2 regions of the Pseudomonas lutea genome follow, and region 1 is predicted to be linked to the other one. Evidence: predicted binding sites of a transcription regulator. Region 1 holds the regulator's gene; the other holds the start of a gene.
The links. The regulator FliA, encoded in region 1, starts transcription of late flagellar genes. The targets are predictions, from matches to a motif close to CTAAAGTTTNNNNNNNNNNNGCCGNTAA.

Region 1 (3,207 bases):
AATGTACCGGTGACCCACGTCGACCCGGGGCAATCCCTGGCGCAGGCGCTGGAACCGCTGCTGCGCAAGCGCGTCGTGTTGATCGACACCGCGGGCCTGCAAGCCAGCGATCCGGCATTGCGTCTGCAACTGGAGACCCTGGCCGGGCGTGGCATCAAGGCGCGCAACTACCTGGTGCTGGCGACAACCAGCCAGAAGCAGGTGCTGTCTGCGGCGTACCACAGCTATAAACGTTGCGGCCTGGCCGGGTGCATCCTGACCAAGCTCGACGAAACCGCCAGCCTGGGCGAAGTGCTCAGCCTGGCGGTGACACACGAACTGCCTGTGGCCTATCTCACTGATGGCCCACGGATACCGGACGATCTGCATTTGCCGCGTCGGCACCAATTGGTGAGCCGGGCTGTCAGCGTGCAGATGCAGGAGGAGCCTAGCGAGGAAGCGATGGCGGATATGTTTGCGGATCTTTATCACAGCACCGGCAAGCGAGCGGGCTAGGTGAAGAAAATGACAGTGGAATTTTCCTGCATCGATGGTCTGCCAGGCATTGTTCAGGCACTGAACGTGCAGCCCGACATGTGGCTTAGGTCTAAGCAAGACAAGGTAAACAATTAACATGGGCAGCATGCATCCCGTACAGGTTATCGCGGTGACCGGTGGCAAAGGTGGCGTAGGCAAGACCAACGTTTCAGTGAATCTTTCACTGGCGCTGGCCGAGCTGGGACGTCGCGTCATGCTGCTGGACGCCGATCTGGGTTTGGCCAACGTTGACGTACTGTTGGGCCTGACCCCCAAGCGCACCCTGGCTGACGTCATCGAAGGGCGGTGCGAGCTGCGCGACGTCCTGCTGCAGGGCCCGGGCGGCGTGCGCATCGTACCGGCGGCGTCGGGGACACAGAGCATGGTCCACCTGACCCCGGCCCAGCATGCCGGGCTGATCCAGGCATTCAGTGACATCGGCGACAACCTGGATGTGCTGGTCATCGACACCGCTGCCGGTATCGGCGAGTCAGTGGTGAGCTTCGTTCGCGCCGCTCAGGAAGTGCTGCTGGTGGTGTGCGACGAGCCTACGTCGATCACCGACGCCTACGCCCTGATCAAACTGCTCAACCGCGATTACGGCATGAACCGCTTCCGCGTGCTGGCCAACATGGCCCAGAGCCCGCAGGAAGGGCGCAACCTCTTCGCCAAGCTGACCAAGGTCACCGACCGCTTCCTTGACGTGGCGCTGCAGTACGTCGGCGCGGTGCCGTACGACGAGTGCGTACGCAAGGCGGTGCAGAAACAGCGCGCCGTGTACGAAGCGTTTCCGCGTTCCAAATGTGCGCTGGCGTTCAAGGCCATCGCGCAGAAAGTTGACACCTGGCCGCTGCCGGCAAACCCGCGCGGTCACCTGGAATTTTTCGTTGAACGCCTCGTGCATCACACCAGCGCAGGGCCCGTCTCATGACAGCAAGTGGCTATCGCATGTACAGCAAATCGTCCAAAGATTCTCAGTATGAGCTGATCGAGCGTTATGCCCCGCTGGTCAAACGAATCGCCTATCACTTGCTGGCACGTCTGCCAGCCAGCGTTCAGGTCGAGGACTTGATCCAGGCGGGCATGATCGGCTTGCTCGAAGTCTCGACCAAATACGACTCCACCAAAGGGGCCAGCTTCGAGACGTACGCGGGTATTCGTATCCGTGGAGCGATGCTCGATGAAGTGCGCAAGGGGGACTGGGCGCCGCGCTCGGTCCACCGCAACACGCGCATGGTCAGCGACGCGATTCGTGCAATCGAAGCAAAAACCGGCCGTGACGCTAAAGATCACGAGGTTGCTGCCGAACTTCAATTGAGTCTCGACGATTACTACGGGATTTTGAACGATACCCTGGGCAGTCGCTTGTTCAGTTTCGACGACCTGTTGCAGGACGGCGAACATGAAGGGCTGCACGAGGACGGCGCGAGCCAGTCGCTCGAGCCGTCGCGGGACCTGGAAGACGAGCGCTTCCAGGCGGCATTGGCGGAGGCCATTGCCAACCTGCCGGAGCGCGAACGTCTGGTGTTGTCGCTGTACTACGACGAAGAGCTGAACCTCAAGGAAATCGGTGAGGTACTGGGTGTCAGCGAATCGCGCGTCAGCCAGCTGCACAGTCAGTGCGCCGCGCGTCTGCGGGGTCGTCTTGGCGAGTGGCGCGCCCGCTCCTGAATTCTGACGCACGCCGCAAGGCCTGCGAGTTGCTTGTAAGACCGGCTGTGCAAGACGTTGAGCGGGAAGTGGAAGAGGCAGGCAGGAGTCGGTCGAACCGGGTCGTAGATGATCCGGTTTCGCTGCGCTCGTCCCGGTCGATCCCAGCCCTCCGATGTCCGGCACCGCCGGTATTGATTGAACGCGCGTTCAGGTGCTGAACGCGTTAAAGACTGCTTGGAGGTCGAATTGGACAAGAACATGAAAATCCTCATCGTTGATGACTTCTCAACGATGCGGCGGATCATAAAAAACCTGTTGCGTGACCTTGGGTTCACCAACACGGCCGAAGCAGATGACGGACTCACCGCATTGCCCATGCTGCAAAGCGGCGCCTTTGACTTCCTCGTCACTGACTGGAACATGCCCGGCATGTCCGGCATCGACCTGCTGCGTCAGGTGCGTGCAGACGAGCGTCTGCGCAGTCTGCCGGTGTTGATGGTCACTGCCGAAGCCAAACGCGAGCAGATCATCGAAGCCGCTCAGGCCGGTGTGAACGGCTACGTGGTGAAGCCGTTCACTGCGCAAGTGCTCAAAGAAAAAATCGAAAAGATATTCGAGCGCGTCAATAGCTGATGTCCGCTGCGAGGGCGCTATGGATTCCAAAGATTCGACAATGGGTGACTTTGAGTCAACCCTGAAGAAACACGCACAAGAGCTGGTCGCGAGCCTTGAAAAAGGCAAGTTCGGCGATGCCGTGCAACTGATCCATGAGCTTAACCAGACCCGGGACAGAGGCCTGTACCAGGAGGTCGGCAAACTGACGCGCGAGCTGCACAGCGCGATCGTCAATTTCCAGATCGACCCGAACATGCCTCAGGCCGAGGAGGTCTCTCAGATCACCGACGCCACCGAGCGGCTCTCGTACGTGGTCAGGCTGACCGAAAACGCGGCCAACCGGACCATGGACCTGGTGGAGCAGAGCACGCCGTTGATGAGCGGGCTCAGTGCCGACGCCAAATCCTTGAGCGCCGACTGGGG
Region 2 (3,207 bases), on a different contig from region 1:
CAGCAGGTTGGTCTGTTCGGCGATGCCGCGGATCACGTCCAGCACTTTGGTGATGTCACGGATCTGCCCGGCCAGCGCTTCGACACGCTGGGTCGATTCGGTGATTTCCACCGTCATCGTGTTCATCGCGCTGACCGCCTGCTGCACCTGTTGCTGACCCTTGATGGCATCCTCGGAAGTCTGCGCAGACACTTGCGACGCGCTCGCGGCATTGCGCGCCACTTCTTCCACTGCGGCGGTCATCTCGTTGACGGCCGTCGCGGCTTGCTGAATTTCATCGTTCTGACGCATCAGCCCGCGGTTGCTGTCGTCCGTCACCACCGTCAGTTCCTCGGCCGCGGACGCGAGTTGGTCAGACGCGCTGGCGATTTGCTGGACCGTGCCCTTGAGGCTGCCCTGCATGTCGGCCAATGCCTTGAGCAATTGACCGGTTTCATCCTGGCCGCCGAGCTGGACGGCCTGACTCAAATCGCCGCCCGCTACTCGGGTGGCGCTGGCCACCGACTGGTAGATCGGCTGCGTAATCATCCGCGTCACCAACAGGCCAAGGGTGATGGCGCAGATCACTGCAATCAAGGAGCCGATGATCAGCGTCCACGTTACCTGGCGGTCGGTTTCAACCCCGGCCTGGGCCTGTTCCCTGGCTTGCCTGGCGTTGGACTCAATCATGATCTTGAGCTCGCCCATGGTCTTGCGATAGCTCGGCGTCACGCTGCTGGCTGCCAATTTGCTGGCCTGGTCCAGATCCCCGCTTTGCACCACCGTCAGTGCGCCAAGCGCAGCGCTGATGTAGGTCACCCAGTCACGCTCGAAGTCGTCGCCAGCGGCTTTTTCATCGGCCTGCAGGGGTGTGGCCCGGTAAATCTTGAAGTCGGCTTCGGCCTGGGCCTGGTTTTCTTTCAGCGACTGGATCGCCGCATTGATATCGTCGGGGCTGGCTTTGAGTGCGCTCAGGCCGATGACTTTAAAGAAGTCGCGGTTGGTCGCAATGACATTGGCTTTGACCGAGTCAATCTTGGCAATCGAGGCCATGTTGTTGTTGACGGTGCCCTGGAACAAATCGTACAGCCGGGCGATACCACTCTGCCCCAGCACGCCCACCACGACGGTGATCAATGCGCACAGGCAAAAAGCCGAGAGCAACTTGGTCTTCAATTTCAGGTCGGTCAGCCAGGACATGGAGAGCACTCGGATGAGGATAGGGGTTACGGCTGTTGGGCGATGCATTGCATGAATGGATATCGGCGGCGCCCTCAAGGACTTTACCCATGAAATCGCGCCCAGATGGCCACCGGCCACACTTCGACGGAGCCCGAACCGCATCACATTCCGGCGTTGCGTGGCTAAGTTTTGCTTCGCTGCCGCCGATAACTCGGACAAGCGGCACATGCCGCACCTTCATTGGCTATTTCCGCCGAGTACCGCGCGGATGGCCGACTTCATGTAAGTGCCCCAGGGCCGACTTTTATCCGTTGCAGGAATCTCGATGCTGGCGTGGAATCAAAAAACCTTTCTGATCGTCGATGACTTTTCCGACTTCCGCAGCTCGGTCCGGTCGATGCTGCGCGAGCTGGGTGTCAAGGAAGTGGACACCGCCGACACCGGCGAACAGGCGCTGAAGATGTGCTCGCAGAAGCGCTACGACTTCATCCTGCACGATTTCAATCTGGGCGACGGCAAGAAGAATGGCCAGCAGGTGCTTGAAGACCTGATGACCGATCGGCTGATCAGCCACGAAAGCGTGTTCGTCATGGTCACCGCCGAGAACAGCCAGGCCATGGTGATGAGTGCGCTGGAGTGGGAGCCGGATGCCTACCTGACCAAGCCGTTCAACCGCGCGAGCCTGGCCCAGCGGCTGGAAAAGATTGTCCAGCGCAAAACCCTGCTCAAGCCGATTCTGCAGGCGCTGGACCGGGGCAATCCGGCCGAAGTGCTGACCGCCTGTGTAGCCCTGACCAAGCAGGACCCCCGGTTTGCGCCGCTGTGCCTGCGCTACAAGGCCGATGCGCTGCGTGATCTCAACCAGCACGAGCCGCTCGAGACGTTCCTCAAGTCAATCTTGGCCGACCGGCCGCAACCCTGGGCGTATGTAGCGCTGGGCAAGCTGCTGTTCAAGCGCGGGCGCAATCCCGAAGCGCAGACCGTGTACGAAGAGGCCATTCGCGCGTTCAATGCCATGCCGGTGTTGTACGACGGGCTCGCCGATGTGTTGATGGCCAGCGGCGATAACAAGCGTGCACAAAAGATGCTCGAAGAAGCGGTGCGCCTGTCGCCTTACGCGGTACGGCGTCAGAGGCTGCTGGGCAAGCTGGCACTGGAAAATCAAGACTTCGACGGCGCCTCAAAGGCCTATCGCCAGGCCGTTTCCCAAGGCCAGTTTTCACGGTTCAAAGACCCTGAAACCAATCTGGGCCTGGCTCAGGCGTTGATCAGCCGGGGCGGTGAGCGCGGGCTGGATGCGCGCACCCGCGTGGAGATCAACCAGACCCTGACCGAAGTGGCCAAGGAGAACGGCAACGACGCCGGGCTGCAAGTGCGCGCGCGCCTGATGAAAGCCACCAGCGTCGCGTCTTCGGACCCTGAAATGGCGGCCAAGCTGACCGAGCAGGCGATGGAACGCCTGGAAGGCATGGAGCAGTTCCTCAGCGCCGATGCTGCACTGGCTGTGGCGTCGCAGCTGAAGTCGCTGGGTCAGGCAGATGCCGGCGCTGGTATTCTGAAAAGCTGTGCCGAAATTTATGGCGACGATCCACTGGTCATGCAGAACATTGCCAAGCAGACCGACGACCCGGAGATCCTTGGCGCCGGCAAGGCGGCCATCGACTTCAACCTGCAGGGGATTCGCTGCTACCGCGCCGGCAAGTTGGGCGAAGCGCAGGATCTGTTCCGTCAAGGGTTGGCCTTGCAGCCGAAAAACATCAGTATCGCCCTCAACATGGCGCAGTCTTTGTTGCACATGGGCGTGAAGAATCTCGACGCGGCGAGTCTGGCCGAGTGCCAGAACAGCCTCAAGCTGGTGGGCAAGATGCCGGAGACCGATCCACGCTTCGAGCGCTTCCAGAAACTACGAATCAGGGCTTTCGGCGAATGAAAGATGAGGATCTCGGGCTCGACTTTTCGATGGTGATTGCGTCCACCGTTCACGACATGAAGAACTCGTTGGGGTCGTTGATTCAGGCTCACGGTCAGTGGGTCAAGCAGCTTCCC

Region 2: LT42_RS13245 (methyl-accepting chemotaxis protein) is a predicted target of FliA. The motif match lies at 1,239-1,266, and genes of this name have one in related genera.

Annotation. Positions count from the first base shown of each region.
Region 1 covers NZ_JRMB01000001.1:1,959,759-1,962,965, reverse strand. Annotated here, with positions in the region: gene flhF (flagellar biosynthesis GTPase FlhF) at 1-495, shown strand, start outside; gene fleN (flagellar synthesis regulator FleN) at 614-1,447, shown strand; gene fliA (RNA polymerase sigma factor FliA) at 1,444-2,187, shown strand; gene LT42_RS08410 (chemotaxis response regulator CheY) at 2,428-2,802, shown strand; gene LT42_RS08405 (protein phosphatase CheZ) at 2,822-3,207, shown strand, end outside.
Region 2 covers NZ_JRMB01000002.1:242,757-245,963, reverse strand. Annotated here, with positions in the region: gene LT42_RS13245 (methyl-accepting chemotaxis protein) at 1-1,179, opposite strand, end outside; gene LT42_RS13235 (tetratricopeptide repeat-containing response regulator) at 1,487-3,091, shown strand; gene LT42_RS13230 (sensor histidine kinase) at 3,088-3,207, shown strand, end outside.